4 regions of the Streptomyces sp. NBC_01092 genome follow, and region 2 is predicted to be linked to each of the others. Evidence: riboswitches for the same ligand, from Rfam matches in the RefSeq annotation. Region 2 holds a riboswitch; each other region holds the start of a gene.
What was found. A riboswitch is a leader RNA that binds a small molecule or an ion and turns the genes downstream of it on or off. The one in region 2 is predicted to bind cobalamin.
Positions count from the first base shown of each region.

Region 1: it holds a riboswitch for cobalamin, as region 2 does, so the genes downstream of both, OG254_RS15050 (prenyltransferase/squalene oxidase repeat-containing protein) here and OG254_RS11575 (cobalamin biosynthesis protein) in region 2, are expected to answer to the same signal.
Region 3: it holds a riboswitch for cobalamin, as region 2 does, so the genes downstream of both, OG254_RS39775 (CbtB-domain containing protein) here and OG254_RS11575 (cobalamin biosynthesis protein) in region 2, are expected to answer to the same signal.
Region 4: it holds a riboswitch for cobalamin, as region 2 does, so the genes downstream of both, metE (5-methyltetrahydropteroyltriglutamate--homocysteine S-methyltransferase) here and OG254_RS11575 (cobalamin biosynthesis protein) in region 2, are expected to answer to the same signal.

Region 1 is NZ_CP108659.1:3,358,849-3,366,637, forward strand. Features, by position in the region: gene fxsT (FxSxx-COOH system tetratricopeptide repeat protein) at 1-2,666, shown strand, start outside; gene OG254_RS15045 (alpha/beta fold hydrolase) at 2,746-3,669, opposite strand; cobalamin riboswitch at 4,222-4,356, shown strand; gene OG254_RS15050 (prenyltransferase/squalene oxidase repeat-containing protein) at 4,472-5,689, shown strand; gene OG254_RS15055 (SCO2322 family protein) at 5,686-6,351, shown strand; gene OG254_RS15060 (energy-coupling factor transporter transmembrane component T) at 6,344-7,573, shown strand; gene OG254_RS15065 (ABC transporter ATP-binding protein) at 7,570-7,789, shown strand, end outside.
Region 2 is NZ_CP108659.1:2,616,047-2,623,835, forward strand. Features, by position in the region: gene OG254_RS11550 (alpha/beta hydrolase) at 1-49, opposite strand, end outside; gene OG254_RS11555 (class II aldolase/adducin family protein) at 189-920, opposite strand; gene OG254_RS11560 (lysozyme) at 1,128-1,877, shown strand; gene OG254_RS11565 (anion permease) at 2,031-3,263, shown strand; gene OG254_RS11570 (hypothetical protein) at 3,301-3,522, shown strand; cobalamin riboswitch at 3,639-3,782, shown strand; gene OG254_RS11575 (cobalamin biosynthesis protein) at 3,881-4,822, shown strand; gene OG254_RS11580 (cobyric acid synthase) at 4,819-6,348, shown strand; gene cobN (cobaltochelatase subunit CobN) at 6,345-7,789, shown strand, end outside.
Region 3 is NZ_CP108659.1:8,793,056-8,800,844, reverse strand. Features, by position in the region: gene OG254_RS39790 (histidine phosphatase family protein) at 1-142, shown strand, start outside; gene OG254_RS39785 (hypothetical protein) at 160-489, opposite strand; gene OG254_RS39780 (CbtA family protein) at 635-1,393, opposite strand; gene OG254_RS39775 (CbtB-domain containing protein) at 1,415-1,636, opposite strand; cobalamin riboswitch at 1,673-1,811, opposite strand; gene OG254_RS39770 (methylmalonyl-CoA mutase family protein) at 2,003-3,805, shown strand; gene scpA (methylmalonyl-CoA mutase) at 3,805-5,979, shown strand; gene meaB (methylmalonyl Co-A mutase-associated GTPase MeaB) at 5,976-7,016, shown strand; gene OG254_RS39755 (response regulator) at 6,965-7,642, opposite strand; gene OG254_RS39750 (sensor histidine kinase) at 7,639-7,789, opposite strand, start outside.
Region 4 is NZ_CP108659.1:8,801,143-8,808,887, reverse strand. Features, by position in the region: gene OG254_RS39815 (short-chain fatty acyl-CoA regulator family protein) at 1-706, opposite strand, end outside; gene aceA (isocitrate lyase) at 1,016-2,299, shown strand; gene aceB (malate synthase A) at 2,397-3,938, shown strand; gene OG254_RS39800 (3-hydroxybutyryl-CoA dehydrogenase) at 3,935-4,804, shown strand; cobalamin riboswitch at 4,810-5,034, shown strand; gene metE (5-methyltetrahydropteroyltriglutamate--homocysteine S-methyltransferase) at 5,189-7,507, shown strand; gene OG254_RS39790 (histidine phosphatase family protein) at 7,601-7,745, shown strand, end outside.

The sequences.
Region 1 (7,789 bases), 740 kb from region 2:
TCTCCGATCGCGCCGCCGCCGATCTGGCCCGTTGCGGTCCCAATGAGGAGGCGGCGAGGCAAGCGCTGCTGAATGCCGTGGAGGCCCCGACACAGCCGCTGTTCAGCCCGGCCGCCGCGAGCGACAGAGGACCGCGTTTCCCCGGGGCCGAGCCCTTCGTGTTCTCCCTGCCGATCCGCAACCCGTCCTTCACCGGACGCGAGGAGTTGCTCGGGCACGTGCGCGAACGACTGCGGGCCGGTAACGGCACGGTACTTCTGCGCGGCATGGGCGGCGTGGGCAAGACCATGCTGGCCCTGGAGTTCGCCCACCGTTTCAAGAGCGACTACGACGTCGTCTGGCACATCCAGGCCGATCAGCGAAACCTCGCAGTGGAGCAGTTCGCGGGGCTGGCAGGCCATCTGGAGATCTCCGAGCGCAAGAACCCGACGGCGACGGCGGCCGCGGTCAAGGATGCGCTGCGTCTGGGCCGGCCCTACAGCCGCTGGCTGCTGATCCTCGACAACGTCGAGCACGTGAACGATCTGTCCGATCTGCTGGTGAGCAGCAAGGCAGGCCACGTCCTGATCACCAGTCAGCGCTCCGAGGGCTGGGAACGGTACGCGGAGATCGCCGATGTCGGTGTGTTCGAACGCGAGGAGAGTGTGGCGCACCTCAAGCGCCGGCTCACCGAGTGCAGCACCGAGGAGGCCGACGAAGTGGCCTCCGCCCTCGGCGATCTTCCGCTGGCCGTCGAGCACGCGGCCGCCGTGCTCAAGGAGAGCGGCCTTCAGACCCAGGAGTACGTCAAACTCCTCGAGCGCCAGCCCGCCGCCGACACGGCCGGCCTGAGCCCCGACGACCGGCTCCTCGACGTCTCCAAGACCTGGAGCGTGGCCATCGGGCAACTCAACAAGAACTTTCCTCCGGCGGTTCAACTGCTCAAACTGGCCGCCTGGTTCAGCCCGGAGCCGATCTCCATGGATCTGCTGCAAAGCACGCAGATCGCGCAGTCCCTCACCGGTCAGAACAGCACACGTGATCAGGAGTTCCGGCCGCGCGCCTTCGACAGCACGGAAATGATCGCGCGCGCGTTCCAGGAACTGAGTCGACTCTCGCTCGCGACGGTGGACCGCAAGTCACGCAGTCTCCGCGTGCACCGCCTGGTGCAGATGTCCGTGCGCCTGAACATGACGAAGGAAGACCAGGAGGCCACGCGGGACGTCGTCTTCCGCACCTTGGTGGCCGCCCGTCCCGAACAGGACGACCCCGAGGACCACAACACCTGGGAGCGCTACCGCATCATCTGGCCTCACCTGGGAACCTCGTGGGCCCTGGCAGCACCCGACTACGGCATCCGCAAGCTGATCGTGGACCGGGTTCGCCAGTTGCGCCGCCGCGGCGAGCTGAAGCAGGCGTACGACCTGAGCACGCGCGTGCATCAGGGCTGGCGCGAACACAGCGGGCCCGACGAGCGCTGGGTGCTCCACATGGGCTTCCAGATCGCCAACATCCTTCGTGCCCAGGGCAGATACCAAGAGGCCCTGGAGCTGGACACGGACGTACTGCACCGCCAGGAAGCGGCCCTGGACAGCCCGCACGACCTTCACATCCTCATGACGTCCGGCGGTGTGGCTGCCGACCTGCGCGGTCTGGGCCGCTACAGCGAGGCACTGGACCGCGACCGGCTCAACCACGAGCAGTTCCTGGAGTTGTTCGGCGAAGACCATCCGCGCAGCCTCATGGCGGCCAACAATTACGCGGTGTGTCTACGAGTGTTGGGGCAGTACACGGATGCTCTGCGGCTGGACCGCAAGACAATGGAGACTCGAAACAAGATCCTCGGCCCGGAGCATGCCTACACCCGGGCATCAACCATCAGTTACGCCCGCGATCTGCTCGACTGCGGCGACTACGCCGGATCCGAGCTTCCGTTGCGGCGCACCTACGACCAATGCCTCTCCCATCAGCAGTTCGGCGCGTCCGCTCCCACCACCATCAACGCAGGCAAAGCGCTGTCGGGTGCCCTGCACCAGATGGGCCGGGCTCAGGAGGCGGAGGTCCTGACACGCACAGTGCTGTCCAACCTGCCCTCCGAGGAAGGGTCGGCCTCGCCCAACAGGTTGCTGCTCCACCTGGGCCTGGCCGGGATCCTGGGCGCGCAGGGTCGTACCGAAGAGGCCCTTGAGCTGGCCCGCCGGGTCCTGGACGACTGCCGTCGGTTCTTCCAAGACCAACACCCCTACACAGCAGCCTGCTACGCGAACCTGGCCGTGCTGCTCTACACGGCCAACGAGGCGGCTTCCTCCCTGGCACACGCCGAGCAAGCCGCAAGGGTCTTCGCGGCGATCTTCGACGACGACCACCCGTTCACCCTGATGTGCCGGGTGAACCTGGCCAATGCCCAGGCCGCACTGGGGCAGCGCGGACGGGCCCGCGCTACCTACGAGGAGGTACTGGACCGGCTTCGCGATGTCCTCAACGACGACCAGCACCCCGCCCCACTGGTCTGCGCGGCCAACCTCGCGGTGGTATTGAACGAGTTGGGAGAGAGCGAGGCGGCCGAACGGCTGCGCGAGGAGGTGCTGGGCGCGATCACTGCGCGGCTCGGGGCCGATCATCCCCGCGCTCTGGCCCTGCGCGAGTGGAGTCGGTCGGGCTGGGAGTTCGACCCGCACCCGATCTGATCTGCGATGTGCTCGCCGACGTCGGCGAGCACATCGCAGCGAACCACTTTCGCGGACACGGAGGGGCTGCCGAAACCCGCTACACGGCGGCCCCGAACCGCTCGCGAGCACGGTCACGCAGCCAAGCGAGTATTTCCGGTACGGCCGGCAGCGCGGCGAAGTGAGCCGCCCCCGGCTTCAGCACGGCAGTCGCTGAGGGAATGCGTTCGGCTAGCCATCGGAAGTGACCGACGGGCGAGAAGGTGTCGTGCTCACCGTGCCACAGCAGCAGCGGGACTTCGACGATCTTGCCTGGCTCGAAGCCCCAGTCCCGCCGGAAGGACAGCACGTCATCGAGCCACCCGAACGAGGAACGCACCACACTGGTCTCGTAGTTGGCGAGGAGCAGGCCTCGGATCCCACCGTGTCCCACCACAGCCTTGTCTGCCGTGGGCATCTCCGGAGTCAGTAGCCCCAGTAGTGATTCCGGCTTGTCACGAATGGCATCTGCATTGCTGGCAAGGTTGGCCTTGAGCCTTTCCAGGCACTCCTCGGAACCATCGCGGAGAGCCGCCCTGGCGGCCTTGTAGGCGATGACGTTGGACGGGGCCATCCCCTCGAACCAGTCGAGCCCATCTGCATCGGGAGGAGCGATGCTGACCAGCACGGCAGCACTGGCGACCCTGTCCGGAAGCAGCGCCGCACACGCCAACGCGTGCGGTCCGCCGCCGGAACGGCCGAGCACGGAAAACGGCCCGAGATTCAGCTGGTCGGCGATGGCCTCCACGTCCGCGGCGGCGTGACACACAGCGCGGCCTTTTAACCGCTGCGACTCCCCGTACCCCGGCCGGTCATAGGAGATGAGCCGGATGCCCAGCTTGTAGAGAACGCTGGTCCGTGGACGCGGCCCGACCCTGCTGCCCGGAGTGCCATGCAGCAAGAACACCGGGTGGCCCTTCGGGTCCCCCGACGTCTCGAAGAAGAGCAGCCTCTTGCCGTCGCCGCTCTTGACACTTCCCAACACCAGGTGTGCCTCCCGTCGCCAGCGCCGCGGCCGCCCGGAGCAGGACCCAGAGAATCAGCATCCCGCCCGTCAGAGCGCCAGTCGACACACAAACCAGCCGTCATTCGCGACGGACCAAGGGTTTTTCGAAAGACGCAATGTCATGGGGTGACGGTTGCGCGTCCCGAAGGGCCGCTCGCACCGACCAAACGGTAGAGGATTCCCACCCTCCGGCAGGTCATTCCAGCCACACCGATAGCCATTCGGCGCAAAATACATGTTTGGTTTGACACTTCAGTGATCACACCGCCGCACGGCGGCGATCATGCAGACCGAGGGCAGTACCCACATGATGGGGTCCCCCGACACGGCTCGCATCCTGACGTCGGCCGATACCGATCCGTCCGCAAGGAAGGGCCGACATCCCGGCCGGGATCATGCACACGCCCATCACGAAGCTCGGCAACCCCCTGCAACATCCATGGGCGAAATCCAGCCGAACCGGCCACCCTCGACCTCGCTCACCACCGGCCCGCCTCCGCCGCCCACCGCCCCCTCTCGGCCCCCGCCTACCCCCGGGTAGAGTGTCGCCGTCGTCATCACACCCGTACGTGGGAAAGCCGGTGCAAATCCGGCGCTGACCCGCAACCGTGAACCGGTCGTCGTCGAAGGCCGGTGAGCCGGATCGCCGCGTACGGGAAGTGACCGGCTCACGTGCCCCGGCAGTCCGCCGGAGTGCGGCACCGTCGAGGTATACGGAGCCGAGCCGCCGGGGGTCTCCCCTGTGCTGCCCGGTCCCCCTAGGGAAGGGCACCCGCCGATCATGAACGTCCGTCACAGCGCCGCGGTCCTGGCCGCCGCCGTCGTGATCGGCGCGGCCGCGCCGGCCATAGCCGCCGACTCCTCCCCCTCCGCCTCGCCGAAGCCGGCGTACCCCGCCGAGCTGTACGGCACCACCGACCCCACCTACGACGGTGTCTGGCGGCAGTCCCTCGCGATGCTCGCTCAGGACACCGTCGGGGTGAAGCCGGCCCCGAAGGCCGTGGACTGGCTGCTTGGGCAGCAGTGCGCGAACGGGGCCTTCGCGCCCTACCGTGCCGACGCCTCCGCCGACTGCGATGCCAAGACCCTCGTCGACACCAACAACACGGCCGCCGCCGTCCAGGCGCTCGTCGCCCTCGGCGGGCACGACGCCGCCACCTCCAAGGCCGTGACCTGGCTGAAGTCCGTCCAGAACAAGGACGGCGGCTGGGGGTACATGCCGGGCGGGGCCAGCGACACCAACTCCACGTCCGTGGTGATCGGTGGACTCGCCGCCGCCGGTGAGAAGCCTGCGTATGTCCGCAAGGACGGGCAGTCGGCGTACGACGCACTCAAGCAGCTCGCCCTGTCGTGCAAGGACGACGACGGCGGCGCCTTCGCCTTCCAGCCCGACAAGAAGGGCAAGCTGCTCGCCAACGCCGACGCCACCGCGGCCGGTGTCCTCGGCTCGCTCGGCAAGGGCCTCGTCGTGAGCCCCGGCAAGGAGACGCCCACTGCGGACTGCACCGACGGCGGCTACCCGTCCTCGCTTCAGGCCGCCGTCAACGGCGCCGCCTACCTCACCGACGCCCTCGCCAAGGACGGCCACCTCACTTCCGCCCTCCCCGGCGCCGAGGACCAGCCCGACTACGGCAACACCGCCGACGCGGTCGTCGCACTGGCCGCCCTCTCCGGTGCCGACGCCGCCGAGAAGCCGCTGCGCTGGCTGGAGCAGAACTCCGCGAAGTGGGCGAAGCAGAGCGGCCCGGCCGCCTACGCCCAGCTGATCCTCGCCGCCCACGCCACCGGCACCGACCCCCGCGACTTCGGCGGCGCCGACCTGGTCAAGCAGCTCAACGCCACCGGCCCCGCACCGCAGGCCGCGGCAAAGGCCACAAACGAGGAGAAGACCAAGGACGACAGTCCCTTCGGTGTCTGGTGGTACGTCGGCATCTTCCTCGTCGTCGGCGTCGGCATCGGCTTCCTGCTGAGCGGCCGCAAGAAGGGCCCCCAGGCGTGATCCGCCGCGTGCTCGCCCCGCTCCTGGCCGCGCTGGTCCTGCTGACCGGCGCGGCCCAGGCCGCTCAGGCGGCCGGCTACCGCTACTGGTCCTTCTGGGAGCGGCAGGGCGACACCTGGATCTACGCCACCCAGGGCCCCTCCCTCGCCCGCCCCTCCGACGGTGACGTCCAGGGCTTCCGGTTCGCGGTGAGCGAGGACTCGAAGGACGCGACGCAGCCCAGGGGCGCGGCCGAGTTCGCGGTGATCTGCGCCAGGACGCCCGCCGAGGACGGCAGGAAGCGGGTCGCCCTGGTCATCGACTTCGGTACGGCGGCCGACGCCCCGTCCGGCGAGACGCCCCCTGCCCGCCGTACGGCCTGTGCCCGGGTGGCTCCCGACGCGACCACGGCCGAGGCCCTCGCGGCCGTCGCCAAGCCCCTGCGCTACGACAGCAACGCCCTGTTGTGCGCGATCACCGGGTATCCGCAGAAGGGCTGCGGCGATCAGGTGTCGGGCGGCGGCGGGGAGACCGGGAAACCGACTGCGGCCGGACGGACCGCCACCGCGGCCGAGGACGACTCGGACGGCGGGCTCTCGCTGGGCCTGGTCGCGGGCGTCGCCGTGGTGGTGGTGCTCGGGGCTGCGGCGGTCTGGCAGGCACGGCGGCGCGGGGATGCCTGAGCGCGCCGCCGGCTCTGACGATGTGCGCCGCCTCGGGACGGGGACGGGAGGTTGGTCGTCCGCGGCGCCATCGTGGCTGGTCGCGCCCGCGCGGCGGAGCCGCACATGTCACGGCCCCGCGCCCCTTCGGGACGCTGCCGCCCCTCCCCTGCACCCCGGCGCCTGGTGGCTCTGGGCCCTCGCCCTCGGTACCGCCGCCACCCGCACCACCAACCCGCTCCTCCTCGCCCTCCTCATCGCGACCTCCGCGTACGTCGTGGCGGCCTGCCGCCCGAACGCCCCCTGGGCCCGCTCCTACTCCGTCTTCTTCAAGCTGGCCCTGGCCGTCCTCTTCATCCGGCTCGTCTTCGCCGTGCTCCTCGGCTCCCCGCTCCCCGGCACCCACGTGATCGTCACGCTCCCCGAGATCCCCCTCCCCGACTGGGCGCAGGGGATCCGGCTGGGCGGCAAGGTCACCGTCGAGACCGTCCTCATCGCCTTCTACGACGGCCTGCGCCTCGCGACGCTCCTCATCTGCGTGGGCGCGGCGAACTCCCTCGCCAACCCCACCCGCCTGCTCAAGTCCCTGCCCGGCGCGCTGTACGAGATCGGCGTGGCGGTCGTCGTCGCCCTCACCTACGCCCCCAATCTCATCGCCGACGTCCAGCGGCTGCGCGCCGCCCGCCGGCTGCGCGGCCGGCCCGACACCGGCGTCCGCGGCCTCCTCCAAGTGGCGCTCCCGGTCCTGGAGGGCGCGTTGGAGCGGTCGGTCGCCCTCGCCGCCGCGATGGACGCGCGCGGCTACGGCCGTACCGCCGACGTCCCGCGCCGCGTCCGCCGTACGACCACCGCGCTCACCCTCGGCGGCCTGCTGGGCGTCTGCGCCGGGACGTACGGGCTGCTCACCGCCGACGGCGGCACCTACGGTCTCCCGGTCCTCCTCGCCGGAGTCGTCGCCGCCCTCGCGGGCCTGCGCCTGGGCAGTCGGCGTTCCCCGCGCACCCGTTACCGCCCCGACCGCTGGGACGCCCGCGCCTGGCTGGTCGCAGGTTCCGGCGCGGCGGTCGCCGCCCTGCTGACCCTGGCCGCGGACCGCGCCCCTCAAGCCCTCAACCCCGGCGTAATCCCCCTCGTCGCCCCCACCCTCCCCCTGTGGCCCGCGGCGGCAGTCCTCCTCGGCCTCCTCCCGGCCTTCATCAGCCCCACAGCTCGCACTCCCGCCGCCCCCAAGGAGCCGTCGTGATCCGCTTCGAGAACGTCTCCGTGACGTACGACGGTGCCGCCGAACCCACCGTCCAGGGCGTCGACTTCGAGGTCCCGGAGGGCGAACTGGTGCTGCTGGCAGGCCCGTCCGGCGTCGGCAAGTCCACCGTGCTCGGCGCGGTGAGCGGGCTCGTGCCGCACTTCACCGGCGGCACTCTGCGCGGCCGCGTCACGGTGGCCGGCCGGGACACCCGTA
Region 2 (7,789 bases):
CGGCCAGAGCCACGGTGACGGCAGCGGCCGTCGCTTTGACAGTGCGCACCCCTCCAGTGTCCGGGCGGACGGGAGGAGCGGCCAGTGGGAGGGCGACCTGGGGTGAGGCCGGGGGTGGGGCGTCCCCGTGCCGGGAGGGGGCTGGGCGGGGGTGGGGCGCGGCCCGGCGCCGGGCGGGTCCACAGGCATCACCCCCGCTGCCCGTACCCCCGCAACCGCTCCCCCACCTCCGCCACCTGCCCCTGCGACAGCAGCGTCGGTGTCAGTCCCGGCACGCTCGACGCCGTCAGCCACACGCGGCACATCCACTCCAGCTGGGCCGTGCGGTCGTAGGCCTGGTCCAGGGTCGTGCCGTAGGCGACCGTGCCGTGGTTCTGGAGGAGGCAGGCGGTGCGGTCGGTGAGGGCACGGAGCATGTTCTCGGCCAACTCATCGGTGCCGTACGTCGCATATGGGGCAACCCGCACCGGCCCGCCGAGCGCCGCGGCCATGTAGTGGATCAGCGGGAGCTCCGGCACCAGCGTCGACACCGCCGTGGCATGGACCGCGTGAGTGTGGACGACGGCGCCGGCGTCCGTGGCGCGGTAGATCGCCAGATGCATCGGCAGCTCGCTCGTCGGCACGAGCGAGCCGAGCACCCGATCCCCAGCCAGGTCGACCCCCGTCACGTCCTCCGGCGACAGCCGGTCGTACGGCACCCCCGACGGCGTGACCAGCACCGTGTCCCCGACCCGCACCGAGAGATTGCCGGACGTGCCCACGACGAGCCCCTCGGAGACGGTCCTGCGTGCCGTCACCACGAGGGCCTCCCAGGCCTCCGTCTCCTCGGGGCGCACACTCCTGCCCCACGCCTCCCCCACTTCCTGTGAGCCCTCCCGTGCATCCCGCTCGCCCCGCTGATCCCGCCGCTCCTCAACCATGCGGCGATCCTGCCAGCCGCCGCGTCGACATGGCGTCAAGTCGCCGCAGGGGCGGCGCACTCTAAGGGGGAACTCCGGCCTCCGGCAGGGCGCACAAGGGGATACACCACCCCCGCCCTCGCCTTGGCCTGAGATCGATCAGCTTTCAACGATCTTCCAGTAGCCTCTGGGGGATTTGTCGCACGCGTAGCCATTCCGGGGGGAAATATGGCCCGTGATCACAAACCGTCCCGCCACCGCTCCCGACTCATAGCGATATCCGTGGCGGCCCTCACCCTCAGCGGAACCGCACTCGCCGAGATCCCGGCGGCGGCCGCGAGCAAGCCCAAGGGGCACGACGTCTCTTCCCATCAGAAGAACGTCAACTGGCAGAGCTCGAAGGCCAAGGGCGCCAGGTTCGTCTACGTCAAGGCGACCGAGTCCCACACCTACCGCAACCCGTACTTCGGCCAGCAGTACAACGGCTCCCGCAACGCGGGCCTGATCCGCGGCGCGTACCATTTCGCGCTGCCGAACAAGTCGTCGGGCAAGACCCAGGCCGCCTTCTTCGTGCGCAACGGCGGCGGCTGGCGGTCGGACGGCTGGACCCTGCCGCCCGCCCTGGACATCGAGTACAACCCGTACGGCAGGCAGAAGTGCTACGGACTGAGCAAGGCGAAGATGGTCAGCTGGATCCAGTCCTTCAGCAACGAGATGAAGCGGCTGACCGGCCGCCGCCCGGTGATCTACACCACCACGCACTGGTGGAACAACTGCACCGGCACCAGCCGCACCTTCGCCTCGAACCACGCGCTGTGGATAGCCCGCTACGACTCCGCGACCGCGGGGGCGCTGCCGGCCGGATGGCGGTACTGGACCCTCTGGCAGTACGACAACGCCAGCGGCAGCCTGCCGGGTGATCAGAATCTCTTCAACGGCTCCATGACCCAGCTGAGGAAGTTCGCCCGAGGCTACTGACCGTGCGGCGCCTGGGCCGCGCGTCGACCGGCGGGGTCGGGGTCACCTCACCCGGCCGCTCCGGACACCGTGCGGCCCACCCCAGTTCACCTTTCGTTCACTCAGGTTACCTACGTTCGTCCAGCCAATGACCTCGAACGATTGCCTGGGTAAATGGAAAACTTCTCGCTGATCCTCGCGATTGTGGTGGTCACCGCACTCGCGTTCGATTTCACGAACGGTTTCCACGACACCGCCAACGCGATGGCCACCACCATCTCGACCGGTGCGCTCAAGCCCAAGGTCGCGGTGGCCATGTCCGCCGTACTGAACCTTGTCGGCGCCTTCCTCTCCGTGGAGGTCGCCAACACGATCTCCAAAGGTCTCGTCGACGAGACCGGCATACGCCCCGAGGTCATATTCGCCGCGTTGGTCGGCGCGATCCTCTGGAACCTGCTGACCTGGCTGGTGGGCCTGCCCTCCAGCTCCTCGCACGCCCTGATGGGCGGTCTGATCGGCGCCACCATCGCCTCGGCCGGCGTCGGCGCGGTCCACGGCGACGTGCTCGTCACCAAGGTGCTGATCCCGGCGATCGCCGCGCCGCTGGTCGCGGGCATCGCCGCGCTGCTCGCCACCCGCCTGATGTACACCCTCGGCAAGAAGGCCGACGGCAAAGCCGCCGCCAAGGGCTACCGCACCGGCCAGATCGCCTCCGCCGGCCTGGTCTCGCTCGCCCACGGCACCAACGACGCGCAGAAGACGATGGGCATCATCACCCTCGCCCTGGTCGCCGGCGGCGCCGTCGCCCCCGACTCCGACCCGCCCATGTGGGTCATCCTCTCCGCGGGCCTGGCCATCGCGCTCGGCACCTACCTCGGCGGCTGGCGCATCATCCGCACCATGGGCAAGGGCCTGACCGACCTTCAGCCGCAGCAGGGCTTCGCCGCCCAGACCAGCGCGGCCACCGTCATCCTGGCCTCCTCCCACCTCGGCTTCTCCCTCTCCACCACGCACTCCGTCTCCGGCTCGGTGATGGGCGCCGGCCTCGGCCGCAAGGGCGGCGTCGTCCGCTGGTCGACGGCCACCCGGATGTTCGTCGCCTGGGGCCTGACCCTCCCGGCCGCAGCCCTGGTGGGCGCGCTCGCGGAGTACGTGACGGGCTTCGGCGCCTGGGGCACGGCCGTGGTCGCCGTCTTCCTGATCGCCTCCAGCGCCGCGATCTGGAAGCTCTCCCGCCGCGAGGTCGTCGACCACACGAACGTCAACGAGTCCGACGAGCCGGCAGGCGTCGTCACCACCGCCATCGCCGCCGTGACCCCGCCCCCGGCAGGCACGGCCACCGAGGACCTCACGGCCACGATCCCGGCCCCGTCCTCCGAGCCCGCGCCCTCGCAGGCCACGGTCTGACCCCCGCCCCGTTACCGGCTCCCAAGAAAGAAGAAGCATGAAGATCGACTGGGCGGCTCTCGGCTCCGTCTTCGGCGTCAGCCTCGTGATCACGGTGGCCCTGGTGGGCCTGTTCACCCTCGGCATCGCGGGCCTGTCCCGCCGCGAACGGGCCGCGGCCCAGGGCGACTCGGCCGCACTCGCGGTCACGGGCGCGTACGCGTGCTTCGCGGCGTGCACGGCGGCGGTGGCCTACGGGATCTATCTGATCGTGGCCTGACGCAGCGCGCACACCACCTGAAACACCCGAGGTGCGGGACGGATCACCGTCCCGCACCTCAGTGCTGTGTGGGCCTTCGCACACTCTTCCCTCGCAGGTCAACGGCAAGTTGACGCCCCTTCCAACCCCGTGGTGGACTGCCGGGGCCAAGTACGGCGGCAGAAGAGGAAGCCGGTGTGAATCCGGCGCGGTCCCGCCACTGTCACCGGGGTAGAAAGCCCCGGGAGCCAGGAACTCTCGCCGCCGGTCTCGTCGTACCAGGGCGCGGACACCCTGAGTGAGGACATAACGCCATGCTCGCCTGCCGATCGACATGCAGTAGCAGACCCTCGTCTGACCCAGCGATCGGCTGACCCCGATGCGAGCCGATCGCGTTTTCGCGTACGGCGCCGCCGCCGGACTTCTCGGTGATCTGCTGCTCGGCGACCCTCGTCGGGGGCATCCGGTCGCCGCGTTCGGACGGGCTGCCGGCGCCGTGGAACGGGTGTTGTGGCGCGACGACCGCGCGTGGGGTGCGGTGCACACCGCCGTGTGCACCGGTGGCGCCGTGGCGGCAGGAGCGCTCGCCGCTCGTGCGGTACGTCCCTCTCCCGTCGCCTCCGTCGCGCTGACCGGCGCCGCCACCTGGGCGGTCGTCGGGGGGACTTCGCTGGCCCGGGAGGCCCGCGTCATCGGGCGAGCGCTGGAGGCGGGGGACATCGAGGGCGCCCGTGCCCGGCTGCCGCATCTGTGCGGGCGGGATCCGCAGGCGCTGGACGCGGACGGGATCGCGCGGGCCGTGGTCGAGTCCGTTGCCGAGAACACCTCCGATGCCGTCGTGGGGGCCCTTGTGTGGGGGGCCGTCGGCGGGGTGCCGGGGCTGCTCGGGTTCCGGGCCGTGAACACGCTCGACGCCATGGTCGGGCACAAGTCACCCAAGTACCGGCGCTACGGATGGGCTTCGGCCCGGCTCGACGACCTGGCCGGCTGGCCGGGGGCGCGGCTGACCGCCGTACTCGCCGCCGTCGCCGGGAGCGATCCCCGGGGAGCGGTACGGGCCTGGCGCGCCGACGCCGCCAAGCACCCGAGCCCCAACGCCGGGCCCGTCGAGGCGTCGTTCGCGGGCGCCCTCGGGGTGCGGCTCGGCGGGACGCTGTCGTACGGCGGCAGGGTCGAGCACCGGCCCGTGCTCAACACGGACGGGCGGGCCGTCGGCACCCACGACGTGGAACGGGCCGTACGGCTGTCGAAGCGTGTCAGCTTGCTGGCGCTCGGCGTCTGTGTCGCCGCGCGCCTCATCGCGAAGGGACGTCCCTCATGACGGGCGGTGGTCTCCTCGTCGCCGGCACCACCTCCGACGCCGGCAAGAGCGTCGTCACCGCGGGAATCTGCCGGTGGCTGGTGCGGCAGGGGGTCAAGGTCGCGCCGTTCAAGGCGCAGAACATGTCCCTCAATTCGTTCGTGACGAGGGAAGGTGCCGAGATCGGGCGGGCGCAGGCCATGCAGGCGCAGGCCTGTCGTGTCGAGCCGACCGCGCTCATGAATCCCGTGCTGCTCAAGCCCGGCGGCGAGCAGAGCAGTCAGGTCGTGCTGCTGGGGAAGCCCGTCGGTGAGCTCAGCGCACGCGGGTATCACGGCGGGCGGCAGCAGAAGCTGCTCGGGACCGTGCTCGACTGTCTCGCCGAATTGCGGGGCACGTATGACGCGGTGATCTGTGAGGGAGCCGGCTCTCCGGCCGAGATCAATCTGCGGCGGACCGACATCGTCAACATGGGGATCGCCCGCAATGCCGGGCTGCCCGTGCTGGTGGTGGGTGACATCGACCGCGGTGGCGTGTTCGCCTCCTTCTTCGGGACCGTCGCCCTCCTCTCGCCCGAGGATCAGGCGCTCGTCGCCGGGTTTCTGGTGAACAAGTTCCGGGGGGACGTCAGCCTGTTGGAGCCGGGGCTCGACATGCTGCACGAACTCACCGGACGCCACACCTACGGCGTCCTCCCCTTCCAGCACGGCCTCGGCATCGACGAGGAGGACGGGCTGCGGCCCTCTTTCAAATCAAACACAGCCCTGCGCGGGACGGTCCGGGAGTCGAACGTCGCCCCGCCCCTCGGGGAGGACGTGCTGCGCGTCGCCGTCTGTGCCGTCCCGCTCATGTCCAACTTCACGGACGTCGACGCCCTCGCCGCCGAACCCGGCGTCGTCGTGCGGTTCGTGGACCGGGCGGAGGAGCTGGCCGACGCCGACCTCGTCGTCATTCCGGGGACCCGGGGGACGGTCCGCGCGCTGGAGTGGCTGCGGGAGCGCGGGCTCGCCGATGCTCTCGCCCGCAGGGCCGCCGAGCAGCGCCCGATCCTCGGGATCTGCGGCGGCTTCCAGGTCCTCGGCGAGCACATCGAGGACGACATCGAGAGCCGGCGCGGGCACGTCGAAGGGCTCGGCATCCTGCCCGTCCGCGTCCGGTTCGCCCGCGAGAAGACCCTCACGCGGCCGGTGGGCGAAGCCCTCGGGGAGCCCGTCGAGGGGTACGAGATCCATCACGGGGTCGCCGAAATAAGCGGAGGCCGGCCATTCCTCGACGGCTGCCGGGTCGGCCAGACCTGGGGCACGCACTGGCACGGCTCGCTGGAGTCGGACGGCTTCCGGCGGGCCTTCCTGCGCGAGGTGGCCGCCGCCGCGGGCCGCCGCTTCGTGCCGGCGCCGGACACGTCGTTCGCCGCGCTGCGCGAGGAGCAGCTCGACCGGCTCGGCGACCTGATCGAACAGCACGCGGACACGGACGCGCTCTGGCGGCTCATCGAGTCGGGCGCGCCGCAAGGACTGCCTTTCATTCCACCGGGAGCGCCCGCATGAGCACAGTGTTGTTGTTGTCGACCGCCGACACGGATCTGCTGGCGGCCAGGGCCGCCTCCGGTGCCGACTACCGGATCGGCAACCCGACCCGCGTGGACGTCGAGGCCGAGCTGCCCGCGCTCCTCGACGGCGCGGACCTCGCCGTCGTACGACTGCTCGGCGGCAAGCGGGCCTGGGAGGACGGGCTGGCCAAGCTCAAGGCTTCCGGCATCCCCACCGTCCTGCTGGGCGGCGAGGCCGTGCCGGACGCGGAGCTGATGGCCGAGTCGTCCGTGCCGGCCGGTGTCGTGGCGGAGGCGCTGAAGTACCTGGTCGAGGGCGGCCCCGCCAACCTCACCGAGCTGGCCCGGTTCCTCTCCGACACCGTGCTGCTGACGGGCGAGGGGTTCGTCGAGCCGCAGAAGATGCCGGAGTACGGCGTCCACGGCGACCGTACGCTCCAGGAGGGCCGCCCGACCGTCGGCGTGCTCTTCTACCGGGCCCATGAGCTCAGCGGCAACACCGCGTTCGTGGACACCCTGTGCGACGCGATCGAGGCGCACGGCTCCAACGCCCTTCCCGTGTACTGCGGTTCGCTGCGCGGCGCGGACCCGGAGCTGTACGAGATCCTCGGCAAGGCCGACGCCCTCATCGCCACCGTCCTCGCCGCGGGCGGCACGCACGCCTCGCAGGCCTCGGCGGGCGGCGACGAGGAGGCGTGGGACATCGGGGCGCTCGCGGACCTCAACGTGCCGGTGCTGCAAGGGCTCTGCCTGACGTCGTCCCGCGCGGCCTGGGACGACTCCGACGCCGCGCTCTCCCCCATGGACGCGGCGATGCAGGTCGCCATCCCGGAGTTCGACGGGCGGCTCATCACCGTCCCGTTCTCCTTCAAGGAGCAGGGCCCGGACGACGTACCCGTGTACGTGGCCGACCCGGAGCGGGCCGGGCGCGTCGCCGGGATCGCCGTACGGCACGCGCGGTTGAAGCACAAGCCGAACGAGGACAAGAAGCTCGCGCTCGTCTTCACCGCCTACCCGACCAAGCACTCCCGCGTCGGCAACGCGGTCGGCCTGGACACGCCCGCGTCGGCGGTACGGGTCCTGGACGCGCTCAAGGCGGCCGGGTACGGCGTCACCGAGTACCCCGACAACGGCGACGAGTTGATCCACCGGCTCATCGAGGCCGGCGGGCACGACGTCGAGTGGCTCACCGAGGACCAGCTGTCCGCCGCGCCCGCGCGCGTGCCGCTGGCCGACTATCAGGCGTGGTTCGACAAGCTCGACCCGGAGCTGAGGGACGCGATGACCGAGGCGTGGGGCGAGCCGCCCGGCTCGCTGTACGTCGACGGGGACGACATCGTGCTCGCGTCCCTCCAGTTCGGGAACGTCGTCGTGATGATCCAGCCGCCGCGCGGCTTCGGCGAGAACCCGATCGCGATCTACCACGACCCGGACATGCC
Region 3 (7,789 bases), 6.2 Mb from region 2:
CGTCGTTCATGCGCTCGGCATGCCCGCGGCGGCCTTCTGGCGTCTTGACGTCGCCCCGCTGACGGCGACGGAGCTCAGTGGACGGACCGGGCGCTGGAACCTGCGGCTGGGGCGGGCCCTTGCCGCGCCGCACACCGGTTAGAGACGAGCGTCCGGGGTTCAGGATGCCGTGTCGCGGTGGCGACGCAGCAATGCCGCGATGGCGCAGCGCAGACAGCCCGTGTCGGTGTCCGTCCGCGTCACCGCATCGCCGGCGCACGCCGTGCCCGCCTGCTCCCGGCAGCGGGCGGGCGGCGCCGCGACCAGCGTCTCCAGGTCCTGCAGCAGCTGCTCGGTGCGCTTGACCTGCTGGCCCAGTACGCGCACCCGGGCGCTCTGGCCGCCGATCTGCCGTCGGCTGGCCATCAGTTGCTCGTACTCCTCCACGGTCAGCGCCACCGCCTCGTGGCCGCCGAGGGTGATGCGGCGCGGCTGTGGGTGTCTGGCCACTCGGCTCCTCCGCTCCTCGCCCGCGTGGTCGTCGGGTAATCGGCCGGTCGTCCGAGCCATGTCCCGTCCCGTCGACTCGGTGTCCGCAGAACGTGAGAGGGCCCCCGGATGGTTCCGCGGGCCCTCTCACGTGATCGCATTCCGGTCAGCTGGGGGCAGCCACCGCCGGGGCCGAAGCCGCGGCGGCCGGTCTGGGATTCAGCAGTCGCTCGGCCAGCTCGCCGAAGAGCAGCCCGAAGCCTGCCCAGAGCGTGGCCTGCATGGCCAGCGCGGAGATCCGGAACCTCCACAGCACGGCGGCCGGGAAGTCCGCGGGAACCTCGTTGACGACCGGCAGGAACGCGTACGCCAGGCCGATCACCACGGCGAACGCGGCCACCGCGGCGACGGTGGCGTACCAGGTGCCCAGCCTCGGGGCGAGGCGCTTGCCGAGGAGGGTCGCGGCCACCGCGAGGAGGACGCTGAGCACCATCATCAGGAAGTACAGGGTGGTCCGTTTGCCGATGGTGTCGGGGTCGCCGACGGCGGGCGGGTTGGCCGGATACTTCAGGAACGGCACGACGTAGACGGCGAGCAGTGCGCACCCGGACAGCAGCAGCGCGGTGGCCCGCGGGCTGAAGCGGCCGACGCGGCCGAGGGCGAAGCAGTAGGCGAGGGCGGCGATGCCGCCGAAGGCGACCCCGTAGATCAGCACACCGGTGGCGAGGCCCGCGGTGGACTGAAGGCTGCGGGAGACGAGTTCGACCTCGTGCTCGTGCCCGGAGGCGTGGGCCTCCTCGAAGCCGATCGCCTTGTCGACGCTCGGCTCACCGAGGAAGTAGGCCACGACGAGGGCGAGTACACCGGCGCCGAGGCCGGCGAGCATGCCCCGTACGAGCAGGTTTCTTACCGTTGCGGAGTTCATGAGTGTGCGGCGTCCCTCTGGTCAGTGGCAGGGGAAGCCGAGGAGGTGGCGGGCGTCGTGCACCCACTCGTGGACGTCCTCGCCGGAGACGACGGAGGTGGCGCCCTGTTCGGCGCCGACGAAGTACAGCAGGACCAGCATCAGGATGCCGAAGAAGACCGCCCAGGGGACGATCGCGCCGATCGGCAGTTTGGCGGGGAGAGCGGGGGTGGTGGCGGTCGGCTGAGCGACATGCTGCGCCATGGCAGGGCCTCCTTAAGGGAGTTCGCGTCCCATCTCGGTGGTGCACATGACGACGGCCACGGGTCTGACTCGCCACCCTTCCCAAGGGGCGGCATACAGTGGCGCGACCGTGCCGGATTCCCACCGGCTTCCGCTTCGCCGTCGTCGATATCGCACCGACCGTACTGCTCGACCAGGACATGACCAATGGCAGGCGGGCCTGCGGGACCCTCCTCTGACCGAACCTTTACCTGCGACGAAAGCCGCGGAACGCCCTTTCCCCGACCGCCTCATTCGATGCGGAGACCCAGGTCACAATGTGGGAGAGGGCAAGGTCACAGCCGTGCCCTCTGCTGCTCCTTTGATGATCTGACCTAGCATCCGAGCATGACGGTCCTGCCTGACGACGGGCTCTCGCTGGCCGCCGAGTTCCCTGACGCAACCCATGAGCAGTGGCAACACCTGGTGGAAGGTGTGCTGCGCAAGGCGGGCAAGGACGTCTCGGGCCCGGCCGCGGAAGAAGCCCTGTCCACTGCCCTGGAGGACGGGTTGCGCACCCGCCCTCTGTACACCGCGCGCGATGCCGCACCCGACACAGGTTTGCCCGGGTTCGCCCCCTTCGTCCGTGGCGGCCGTGCCGAGGGCAACACGGCCGGCGGCTGGGATGTGCGCCAGCGCCACACGGCGCTCAAGGACAGCGTGGTGCTCGCGGACCTGGAGAACGGCGTCACCTCACTGTGGCTGGTCCTCGGCGAGGGCGGCATCCCGGTTTCGGAACTCGGCCGCGCCCTGGAAGGCGTCTACCTCGACCTGGCCCCTGTCGTCCTCGACGCGGGCACCGAGGTGGAGCCCGCCGCGCGTGAGCTGCTGCGGCTGTACGAGGAGCGGGGCGTCGCCAAGGAGGCGGCGCGCGGCAACCTCGGCGCGGACCCGCTCGGCCATGAGGCCCGTACCGGACAGTCCTCGGAGTTCGCCGCCGTCGCCTCGCTGGCCCGGCTGTGCGCCGAGGAGTACCCGGGGCTGCGGGCGCTGACCGTGGACGCGCTGCCGTACCACGAGGCCGGTGGCTCGGCCGCGCAGGAACTGGGCTGCTCGCTGGCGACCGGTGTCGCCTATCTGCGGGAGCTGACCGAGGCCGGTCTGACGGTCGAACAGGCCGGTGCGCAGCTGGAGTTCCGGTACGCGGCCACCGCCGACCAGTTCCTGACCATCGCCAAGCTGCGGGCCGCGCGCCGGCTGTGGGCGCGGGTGAGCGAGGTGTGCGGGGCGCCGAGCGCGCAGGTGCAGCACGCCGTCACCTCGCCGGTGATGATGTCGCGCCGCGACCCCTGGGTGAACATGCTGCGCACGACGGTGGCCACGCTGGCCGCCGGCGTCGGCGGCGCCGACTCCGTGACCGTGCTGCCCTTCGACCATGCGCTCGGCCTGCCGGACGCTTTCGCGCGGCGCATCGCCCGCAACACCTCGACCATCCTCATCGAGGAGTCGCACCTGGCCCGGGTGATCGACCCGGCCGGCGGCTCCTGGTACGTGGAGCGGCTCACGGACGAACTCGCCGAGGCGGGCTGGGAGTTCTTCCAGCGCATCGAGGGTGCGGGCGGCCAGGCCGAGGCCCTGCGCTCCGGACGGCTCGGCCAGGACCTGGCCGAGACCTGGGCGGCGCGCACCGGCAAGCTCGTCAAGCGGCGCGAACCGATCACCGGCGTCAGCGAGTTCCCGAACCTCGCCGAGCAGCCGGTGGAGCGCGAGCCCGCTCCCGAGGTCCGGTCCGGCGGCCTCCCGCGCGTCCGCCGTGACGAGGCGTACGAGGCGCTGCGTGCCCGTTCCGACGCCCACCTCGCCGCCACCGGGTCCCGGCCGCGGATCTACCTGGCCGCACTCGGCCCGGCCGCCGCCCACACCGCGCGGCTCACCTTCGCGTCGAACCTGTTCCAGGCGGGCGGCATCGAGCCCGTCACCGAGGGCACCTTCGCCGAGAGCGGCGCCACCGAGGCGTGCCTGTGCTCCAGCGACGCGGTGTACGAGGAGCAGGCCCAGACCGTGGCCGCCGAGTTCAGGTCGGCGGGCGCCACGCACGTGTTCCTCGCGGGCCGCCCCGGGCAGTACACCGATGTCGACAGTTACGTCTTCGCGGGCTGTGACGCCGTCGCCGTGCTGTCCGCCACCCTCGACCGCATGGGAGTGTCCTGATGGGAATCCCCGACTTCTCCGGGATCGAGCTGGGGACCCCGACCGCCGCCGCCGGCGCCGACGAGTGGCGTACGGCCGTCAAGCAGGCCACGGGCGGGGACGAGCCACTGTGGGAGACCCCCGAGGGCATCGCGGTCAAGCCGCTGTACACCGGCCGTGACCTGGAGGGCCTGGACTTCCTGGGCACCTACCCGGGCATGGCGCCGTATCTGCGCGGCCCGTACCCGACGATGTACGTCAACCAGCCCTGGACGATCCGCCAGTACGCGGGCTTCTCCACCGCCGAGGAGTCCAACGCGTTCTACCGGCGCAACCTGGCGGCCGGCCAGAAGGGCCTGTCGGTCGCCTTCGACCTGCCCACGCACCGGGGTTACGACAGCGACCACCCGCGCGTGACGGGCGACGTCGGCATGGCGGGCGTCGCCATCGACTCGATCTACGACATGCGGCAGCTCTTCGACGGCATTCCGCTGGACAAGATGACCGTGTCGATGACGATGAACGGCGCCGTGCTGCCGGTGCTGGCGCTGTACATCGTGGCGGCGGAGGAACAGGGCGTACCGCCCGAGAAGTTGGCCGGGACCATCCAGAACGACATCCTCAAGGAGTTCATGGTCCGCAACACCTACATCTATCCGCCGAAGCCGTCGATGCGGATCATCTCCGACATCTTCGCCTTCACCTCGCAGCGGATGCCCCGCTACAACTCGATCTCCATCTCCGGCTACCACATCCAGGAGGCCGGTGCGACGGCCGATCTGGAGCTGGCGTACACGCTCGCGGACGGGGTCGAGTACATCCGCGCGGGCCGTGAGGCCGGCCTGGACGTGGACGCGTTCGCGCCTCGCCTCTCCTTCTTCTGGGCGATCGGCATGAACTTCTTCATGGAGGTCGCCAAGCTGCGGGCGGCGCGCCTGCTGTGGGCGAAGCTGGTGAAGCAGTTCGACCCGAAGAACTCCAAGTCGCTTTCCCTGCGCACCCATTCGCAGACCTCGGGCTGGTCGCTGACCGCGCAGGACGTGTTCAACAACGTCACGCGTACGTGCGTCGAGGCGATGGCCGCGACGCAGGGTCACACACAGTCGCTGCACACCAACGCCCTGGACGAGGCGCTCGCGCTGCCCACCGACTTCTCGGCCCGCATCGCGCGCAACACGCAGCTGATGATCCAGCAGGAGTCGGGCACGACCCGGGTCATCGACCCGTGGGGCGGCAGCGCCTACGTGGAGAAGCTGACGTACGACCTCGCGCGCCGGGCCTGGCAGCACATCCAGGAGGTCGAGCAGGCGGGCGGCATGGCGCAGGCCATCGACGCCGGCATCCCGAAGCTGCGCGTGGAGGAGGCCGCGGCCCGCACCCAGGCGCGCATCGACTCCGGACGTCAGCCGGTCATCGGCGTCAACAAGTACCGCGTCGACAGCGACGAGCAGATCGAGGTGCTCAAGGTCGACAACTCCTCCGTGCGCGCCCAGCAGATCGAGAAGCTGCGGCGGCTGCGGGCGGAGCGGGACGAGCAGGTCTGCCAGGACTCGCTGGACGCGCTCACCCGGGCCGCCGGGGGCGAGGGCAACCTGCTGGAGCTGGCGGTGAGCGCCGCCCGCGCGAAGGCCACCGTCGGGGAGATCTCGGACGCCCTGGAGAAGGTGTACGGCCGGCACGCGAGCCAGATCCGTACGATCACCGGCGTGTACCGCAACGAAGCCGGGGAGTCGCCGTCCGTGGACCGCACCCGCACCCTCGTGTCCGACTTCGAGGAGGCCGAGGGCCGCCGTCCGCGCATCCTGGTCGCCAAGATGGGCCAGGACGGCCACGACCGCGGCCAGAAGGTGATCGCCACCGCCTTCGCCGACCTCGGCTTCGACGTCGACGTCGGCCCGCTGTTCCAGACCCCGGCCGAGGTGGCCCGCCAGGCCGTCGAGGCGGACGTGCACATCGTCGGGGTGTCGTCGCTGGCCGCCGGTCACCTCACCCTCGTACCGGCGCTCAAGGAGGCGCTGGCCGAGGAGGGCCGCGAGGACATCATGATCGTGGTCGGCGGGGTGATCCCGCCGCAGGACGTACCGACGCTCCTTGAGATGGGCGCGGCGGCCGTCTTCCCGCCCGGGACGGTGATCCCGGACGCCGCGTACGACCTCGTACGGCGGCTGGGAGCCGATCTCGGGCACGAGCTGTGATCGATCTCGACGCGTATGTGAAGGGTGTGCTCGACGGGAAGCGTGCGATCGTCGCGCGCGCCATCACGCTCGTCGAGTCCACCCGGCCCCAGCACCGGGTGCTGGCACAGCAGTTGCTGACCGAGCTGCTCCCGCACAGCGGGAAGGCGCGGCGGATCGGCGTGAGCGGGGTGCCGGGGGTCGGGAAGTCGACGTTCATCGACGCGTTCGGCACGATGCTGACCGCGCTCGGGCACCGGGTCGCGGTGCTGGCCGTCGACCCCTCCTCCAGCCGGACGGGCGGATCGATCCTGGGCGACAAGACGCGGATGGAGCGGCTGGCGGTCGACCCGGCGGCGTTCATCCGCCCCTCCCCCACGGCCGGCACGCTGGGCGGGGTCGCCAAGGCCACCCGCGAGTCGATCGTGGTGATGGAGGCGGCCGGCTACGACGTGATCCTGGTGGAGACGGTCGGCGTCGGCCAGTCGGAGACCGCGGTCGCGAACATGGTGGACTCCTTTCTGCTGCTGACGCTGGCCCGCACGGGCGACCAGCTCCAGGGCATCAAGAAGGGCGTCCTGGAACTGGCCGACGTGCTCGCCGTCAACAAGGCGGACGGCCCGCACGAGCGCGACGCCCGCGCCGCCGCACGGGAGTTGGCGGGTGCTCTGCGTCTGATGCACGGCAGGGACGCCGCCTGGACGCCGCCGGTCCTGCACTGCAGCGGGCGCGAGTCGATCGGCCTGGACACCCTCTGGGACCGCCTCGAACAGCATCGGACGCTGCTGGAGTCCACCGGCCGACTCGCCGCCAAGCGCCGCGACCAGCAGATCGACTGGACGTGGACCATGGTCCGCGACGAACTCCTGGGCCGCCTGCACGCCGACCGGGCGGTGCGGGCCGTCGCGCCGGAGCTGGAACAGCGGGTCAGGGACGGCGAGTTGACGGCGACGCTGGCCGCCGAGCGAATCCTGGCGGCGTTCGAGGGCGAGCGCGGCCCCGGGGCTCAGGATGCCGACGAGTCCGCGCTTCGCGGCGCCACCAGCCCCGACTCGTAGGCGAACACCACGAGTTGGGCGCGGTCCCGCGCCCCCAGCTTGGTCATCGCCCTGCTGATGTGGGTCTTCGCCGTGAACGGGCTGATCACCATGTGCGCGGCGATCTCCTCGTTGGTCAGGCCGCGCGCCGCCAGCGCCGTGACCTCCCGCTCGCGGCGGGTCAGGCCCTCAAGGCCGGGTGCCGTGGCCCGGTCGGGCGGACGCGAGACAAACTCGCCGATGAGGGTGCGGGTCACGGCGGGCGACAGCAACGCCTCCCCGTGCGCCACCACCTCGATCGCCTGGAGCAGGTCGTCCGGCTCGGTGTCCTTCAGCAGGAAGCCGCTCGCGCCGGCCCGCAGCGCCTCGAAGACGTACTCGTCGTGGCCGTAGTTGGTGAGGATCACCACGCGCACGTCCGTCAGGGCCGGGTCCGCGGCAATACGGCGGGTCGCCTCGATGCCCGTCATCACCGGCATCTGTACGTCGATCAGCGCGATGTCGGGCACCTGCGCGCGGATCAGCGCCAGCCCCCGCTCGCCGTCCCCCGCCTCGCCGACCACCTCGATACCGTCCTCGGCGTCCAGCAGGGCCCGGAACCCCGCCCGCATCAACGCCTGATCGTCGACCAACGCCACCCTGATCACGCCACCGGTCCCCCCGCCTCTCCCAGCGGCAAGCACGCCCGCACCACGAATCCGCCCTCCTCGCGCGGGGCGGCGTCCAGCGTGCCGCCGAGGGCCGTGACGCGCTCGCGCATACCGGTCAGGCCGATGCCGGGAGCCGGCGCACGG
Region 4 (7,745 bases), 6.2 Mb from region 2:
CCATGCGGAAGGCGCGCTGGCCGGGGCGCAGGCGGGTCGACAGGTGGAGGGTGCGGGTCGGCTCGTCGTAGTGGTGCAGGTGGTCGCCGGAGCCGGTGGACAGGTGCTCCTCGGATCCGGTGGACAGGCGGATGCCGTGGGCGTCGGCGAGGCGTGCGGTCAGGGCCCGCATGACCTCGCCGGGCCGGATGCCGATCTCCCCGGCCAGCTGCTCGGCGGCGAGGTCGGTGTCGTGGAGGTAGTTCTGGCGGCGGTAGAAGAAGTCGCGGATCTCCTCGTGCGGGGAGCGGGGCGAGTGGGGCATCTCGTCGGCCGTGTCACGGCCGTCCGCCGCTCCCGCCAGCCGCTCGGACAGGAGTTGGTTGCGACGGCCCAGGTCGAGCAGGACCTGGGCGACCGCGGGCATCCGTGCGGCCAGTTCGCCCAGGTCGGTCGCGCAGACCCGGGCGGCGGCGATCTCGCCGGTCAGCGCCTCACGTAGATCGGCCACGAGCCGGGCGGTGTCGCGCTCGGAGAAGAATCCCGGGTCCACGCCGAAGGTCTCGGTGAGCCGGAGCAGGACGGGCACGGTGAGCGGGCGGGAGTCGTGCTCCATCTGGTTCAGGTAACTCGGGGAGATACCCAGGGCGCGGGCGAGTTCCGCCTGGCTCATCCGGCGTTCGTCGCGCAGCCGCCGCAGCCGCGCGCCCGCGTAGGTCTTGCTCACCTGGGCTCCTGTCGGATCCGGAACGGGACCTGGCCAGCGTAGGCGAACCGGCGTCGTTCGCACCCTTCGCAAGCTTGGCAATCGGCGGCGAGAAGATTCGCAGAACTTGGCAGACAGCCATGCTTGATGGCACTCAGTGCCAGTGCCAGAGTTTCAGTGCGGCCCGCAGGAAAGGCGACATTGCTCAGATTCGCCCTGCGGATCGCGGGCCGCATTTCCTTCAACGACACGCAGTGCCATTGCCTGCCGCGAGCGGCACAGGCTTGGCAGACGCAACAGACACCCCCTACCGAGGAGACGGTGACAGTCATGGCAGAGGCGAGCACGCAGGCGGCCGGGGAACTCGCGCGGCGCTGGGCCACCGACCCGAGGTGGCAGGGCATCGAGCGCACCTACACCGCCGAGGACGTCGTACGGCTCTCCGGCAGCGTCCGCGAGGAGCACACCCTGGCCCGGCGCGGCGCCGAGCGGCTGTGGCGCCAACTGCACGAGCGGGACTACGTCCACGCACTCGGCGCGCTCACCGGCGGCCAGGCCGTGCAGCAGGTCAAGGCGGGGCTCCAGGCCATCTACCTGTCCGGCTGGCAGGTCGCCGCCGACGCCAACCAGGCCGGGCACACCTACCCCGACCAGAGCCTGTACCCGGCCAACTCCGTTCCCCAGGTGGTCCGTCGGATCAACAACGCACTGCTGCGCGCCGACCAGATCGCCACCGCGGAGGGCGGCGAGGACCGCACCGACTGGCTCGCGCCGATCGTCGCCGACGCGGAGGCCGGGTTCGGCGGCCCGCTGAACGCCTTCGAGCTCACCAAGGCGATGATCGCGGCGGGGGCCTCCGGCATTCACTACGAGGACCAGCTCGCGTCGGAGAAGAAGTGCGGGCACCTTGGCGGCAAGGTCTTGGTGCCGACCTCGCAGCACATCCGCACCCTCAACGCGGCCCGGCTCGCCGCCGACATCGCCGATGTGCCGACCGTCGTCATCGCCCGCACCGACGCCCTCGCCGCCAACCTCCTCACCACGGACGTCGACGAGCGCGACGCCGCGTTCGTCACGGGCGAGCGCACGGCGGAGGGCTTCTACCGAGTCCGCAACGGCATGGCGCCGGTCATCGCACGCGGGCTCGCCTACGCCCCGTACGCCGACCTCATCTGGGTCGAGACCGGTACGCCGGATCTCGCGCAGGCACGGGAGTTCGCGGAGGCGATCCACGCCCGGTACCCGGATCAGATGCTCGCCTACAACTGCTCGCCGTCCTTCAACTGGAAGGCCGCGCTGGACGACGACCAGATCGCCAAGTTTCAGCGGGAGTTGGGGGCGATGGGCTATCGGTTCCAGTTCATCACGCTGGCCGGGTTCCACTCGCTGAACCACGGGATGTTCGACCTTGCGCGGGGTTATGCCGAGCAGGGGATGACGGCGTATGTCGACCTTCAGGAGCGGGAGTTCGCCGCCCAGCAGTACGGCTTCACCGCCGTCAAGCATCAGCGTGAGGTCGGGACGGGGTACTTCGACCTGGTGTCGACCGCCGTCAATCCTGCGTCTTCGACGACCGCGCTTGCCGGTTCCACGGAGGAAGAGCAGTTCCACTAGGTCCGGTTTGTTGTCTGCGGGTGCGTGGGGGCTGGTCGCGCAGTTCCCCGCGCCCCTTTGGGGCGATGCCCTGAACGGCCTCGACAAGGAGAGCCCGATGTCCATCATTGCAGTCACTCACCACGTCCGTATCCTGGGCGCCCCCGGCCACCGCCACGACGAGATCCTCACGCCCGCCGCTCTGGACTTCGTCGGCCGCCTGGCCGCGGAGTTCGGTGAGCGCCGTCAGGACCTGATGAAGGAACGCCGGCGACAGGCCCTCCGGCTCGCCGCGGGCTCTGCGCTCGACTTCCCCATGGTCACCTCAGCCATCCGCGCCGACCCGACCTGGCGTGTCGCACCGCCCGCACCCGGACTGGCCGACCGGCGCGTGGAGATCGCCGGGCCGCCCGATCGCCGTACGGCGTCCGACGCGCTCAACTCCGGTGCCCAGGTGTGGGTGGCCGACTTCGAGGACGCCACCTCGCCGACCTGGGGCAACCTCATCGACGGGCAGCTCACCCTGCTCGACGTCGGCGAGCGGCACACCACCCTCGTGGTCCGCCCCCGCGGCTGGCATCTGGACGAGGAGCACCTCGCGTACGACGGCCGGCCCGTGCCCGCCGCCCTCGTCGACTTCGGCCTGTACTTCTTCCACTGCGCCCAGCGCCAGATCGACGCGGGCCAGGGCCCGTACTTCTATCTCCCGAAGCTGGAGAACCGGTACGAGGCCCGCCTGTGGAACGACGTCTTCGTCCTCGCCCAGGAACTGCTCGGCATCCCCCGCGGCACGATCCGCGCCACCGTGCTCATCGAGACGATCACCGCCGCGTTCGAGATGGAGGAGATCCTCTACGAGCTGCGCGAGCACAGCTCCGGCCTCAACGCGGGCCGCTGGGACTACCTGTTCAGCCTGATCAAGACCTTCGGCCACCGGACGGACTTCCTGCTGCCGGACCGGGCACAGGTGACGATGACGGCCCCGTTCATGCGCTCCTACACCGAACTCCTCGTACGCACCTGCCACCGGCGCGGTGCCCACGCCATCGGCGCTATGGCCGCCCACGTGCCCGGCAAGGACCCGGCCGCGAAGGACGCCGCGCTGGCCAGGGTCCGGCTGGACAAGGAGCGGGAGGCGGAGGACGGGTTCGACGGGTCATGGGTGGCCCATCCCGGGCTCGTGCCGGTGTGCCGTGAGGTGTTCGACGGTGTCCTCGGCGAACGGCCGCACCAGATCGACCGTACGCGCGACGACGTGGAGGTCACCGCCGGCGACCTGCTGTCGGTGCGCCGGATCAGCGGCCCGCCGACCTCCGAGGGGGTGCGCACCAACATCGCTGTCGCGCTCAGGTACTTCGCGGCCTGGCTGCGCGGTCAGGGTGCGGTGGCGCTGGGCGGCCTGATGGAGGACGCGGCCACCGCGGAGATCGCTCGTGTGCAGATCTGGCAGTGGCTGCGGCACCGGGTGATCGACCGGGAGACGGTGCTGACGCTGCTCGACGACGAGGTCGTGGCGCTGGGCGCCGAGTACCCGTGGGCGCCGGTCGAGGAGATCCGCGCGCTGTTCGAACGGATGGCGCTGGCGGGCGAGTTGCCGCTGTTCTTCACCCCGGACGCCTACTCCCGTCATCTCGTGCGCCGGACGGAGGCCGGGGCATGAGCGGGGGCATCCGACGGGTCGGGGTGGTCGGCGGCGGGCAGATGGGGGCCGGGATCGCCGAGGTGTGCGCGCTGGCCGGGCTCGACACCGTGGTGTGCGAGGTGGACGCGGTCGCGGCCCGCGCCGCCCGGGAACGGGTGACGGCGTCGCTGGACCGCCGTGTGCGACGCGGCAAGCTGGAGCAGTCCGCCGCGCGGGATGCCCTCGCCGGTCTGGTGTTCACCGGCGGCCTGGAGGACCTGGCCGACCGGCAGCTCGTGGTCGAGGCGGTGGTGGAGAACCCGGACGCCAAGACCGAGGTGTTCGCCGCGCTCGACAAGATCGTCGAGGATCCGGCGGCCGTGCTGGCGACCAACACCTCCTCGCTGCCGATCATGCGGCTCGGCATGGCGACCGGCCGCGCGGACCGGGTCGTGGGCCTGCACTTCTTCAATCCGGTACCCGTGCTGCCGCTGGTGGAGGTCGTGCCCTCCCTGCACACCTCGGCCGAGACGATCGCCGCCGTCGAGGACTTCGCCGCCGGTGCGCTCGGCAGGACTGTGATCCGCTCCCGGGACCGGGCGGGCTTCGTCGTCAACGCGCTCCTCGTCCCGTACCTGTTGTCCGCGATCCGGATGGCGGAGTCCGGCTTCGCCACCGCCGCCGACATCGACACCGGCATGGAACTGGGCTGCGCCCACCCCATGGGCCCGCTCAGGCTCGCGGACCTGATCGGTCTGGACACCGTCGCCTCGATCGCCGAGTCCCTCTACGACGAGTTCAAGGAGCCCCTCTACGCCCCTCCCCCGCTGCTCCAGCGGATGGTCGAGGCGGGGCTGCTGGGCCGCAAGTCCGGACAGGGGTTCCACGTGTACGGCCAGGTCTGAGCTGTAGGCTGGCCGACGCAGCTGGTTCGCCCCGTCCGCCAGGCGGGATGCGTCGCAAGAGGGAACCCGGTGGGAATCCGGGACTGCCCCGCAGCGGTGAGCGGGAACGACCGCCGTCATACGCACTGGGTCCGACGTACCGGGCCTGGGAAGCGACGGCCAGTAGGTGTCCTCATGAGACGAGGACGTGCCCGCGAGTCCGAAGACCTGCCAACTGCCCGCGTACGAAGCACTCGTGCGCGGACCTCCCGGTGACCTCGAGGGCGGGTCGGCGAACATGACCGAGCGGACGGCCGTACGGCCGTCGCCGTCCGGTCCGTCACCCCTTCGCGCTCTCGTCCCGTCGCCGGGATCTCAGGGATTCATCTCGCGAAGGAGATCTCCGTGACCACCAAGTCCGCAGCCGCGGCAGCACGGGCCACCGTGTACGGCTACCCCCGCCAGGGCCCGAACCGGGAACTGAAGAAGGCGATCGAGGGCTACTGGAAGGGCCGCGTCACCGCCGACGCGCTGCGCTCCACCGCCGCCGAACTGCGTCGCGCCAACTGGCGGCAGCTCGCCGACGCCGGCATCCACGAGGTGCCGACCGGCGACTTCTCGTACTACGACCACGTCCTGGACACCACCGTCGCACTCGGCGCCATCCCCGAGCGCCACCGCGGCGCCGTCGAATCCGACGCCCTGGACGGCTACTTCGCCATGGCCCGTGGCACGCAGGACGTCGCACCGCTGGAGATGACCAAGTGGTTCGACACCAACTACCACTATCTCGTGCCGGAGTTGGGTCCGGACACGGTCTTCACGGCGGACTCGACCAAGCAGGTCGCCGAGCTGAAGGAGGCCCTGGCCCTGGGTCTCGCCGCCCGGCCGGTCCTGGTCGGCCCGATCACGTACCTCCTGCTCGCCAAGCCGGCGCCCGGAGTGGCAGCGGACTTCGAGCCGCTAACCCTCCTGGACCGGCTGCTTCCCGTGTACGCGCAGATCCTGGCCGACCTGCGCGCGGCCGGCGCCGAGTGGGTCCAGCTGGACGAGCCCGCCCTCGTCCAGGACCGCACCCCGGCCGAGCTGAACGCCACCGGGCGTGCCTACCGCGACCTCGGCGGCCGCACCGACCGGCCGAAGCTGCTTCTCGCCTCGTACTTCGACCGGCTCGGCGAGGCGCTGCCGGTGCTGGCCAAGGCGCCGGTCGAGGGGCTGGCGCTGGACTTCACGGAGTCAGCGGCCGCCAACCTGGAGGCGCTCGCCGCCGCCGGCGGGCTGCCCGGCAAGCGGCTGGTCGCCGGCGTCGTCAACGGCCGCAATGTCTGGGTCAACGACCTGTCGGCGTCGCTCACCACGCTGGGCACCCTGCTGGGATTGGCGGACCAGGTCGACGTCTCGGCCTCCTGCTCCCTGCTGCATGTGCCGCTCGACGCGTCGGCCGAGCGGGACATCGAGCCGCAGATCCTGCGCTGGCTGGCCTTCGCCAGGCAGAAGACCGCCGAGATCGTCACCCTGGCCAAGGGTCTCGCCCAGGGCACCGGCACGATCACCGCCGAACTCGCCGCGAACCGGGCCGACCTGGCCTCCCGCGCGGGCTCCCCGATCACCCGCGACGCGACCGTCCGGTCCCGTGCGGGGGCCGTCACCGAGGCGGACGCCCGCCGCTCGCAGCCGTACGCCGAGCGGGCCGCGGCCCAGCGCGCCCACCTCAGGCTGCCGTTGCTGCCGACCACCACGATCGGCTCCTTCCCGCAGACCGGCGAACTGCGCACCGCGCGCGCCGACCTGCGCGCGGGCCGGATCGACACGGCGGGCTACGAGGAGCGTGTCAAGGCCGAGATCCAGGAGGTCATCTCCTTCCAGGAGAAGACCGGCATCGACGTCCTGGTGCACGGCGAGCCCGAACGCAACGACATGGTCCAGTACTTCGCCGAGCGACTCACCGGCTACCTCGCCACACAGCACGGCTGGGTCCAGTCGTACGGCACCCGCCACGTCCGCCCGCCGATCCTGGCCGGCGACATCTCGCGGCCCGAACCGATGACGGTGCCCTGGACGACGTACGCCCAGTCCCTCACCGACCGGCCGGTCAAGGGCATGCTCACCGGCCCGGTCACCATGCTCGCCTGGTCCTTCGTCCGCGACGACCAGCCGCTCGGCGAGACGGCCCGACAGGTCGCCCTCGCCCTGCGCGACGAGGTGAACGACCTGGAGGCGAGCGGGACGTCCGTCATCCAGGTCGACGAGCCCGCCCTGCGGGAGACCCTGCCGCTGCGCGCCGCGGACCGCGACGCGTATCTCGCCTGGGCCACGGAGGCGTTCCGGCTCACCACCGCCGGGGTCCGGCCGGACACCCAGATCCACACGCACATGTGCTACGCCGAGTTCGGCGACATCGTCCAGGCCATCGACGACCTCGACGCCGACGTCATCAGCCTGGAGGCCGCCCGCTCGCACATGCAGGTCGCCCGTGAACTCGCCGCCCACGGCTACCCGCGCGAGGCCGGGCCGGGTGTCTACGACATCCACTCCCCGCGGGTGCCGAGCGCGAAGGAGGCGGCCGAGCTGCTGCGCACCGGCCTGCGGGCCATCCCCGCCGAACGGCTGTGGGTCAACCCCGACTGCGGTCTGAAGACCCGTGGCTGGCCGGAGACCCGGGCCTCGCTGGAGAACCTGGTGGCAGCGGCCCGTACGGTACGGAGCGAGCTGTCCGTGTCCTGACCCGGCCGACCGGCCAAGGGCCCTCACCGCTCACGTGGTGAGGGCCCCAGGGCAGCGAGGAGCACGTCATGACCCGGCAGGAGGAGCGAGCGCGTGACCAGCCGCGTCACCTTCATCTCACCCGCGATGAACGCGAGCCTGCGCCAGGCCCGCTTCGACGACGGCCGGACCCCGCTCGACGACAGCGGCACGGCACAGGCCCGCGCGGCCGCCGGGACCCTGCCCTCGGCCGCCGATG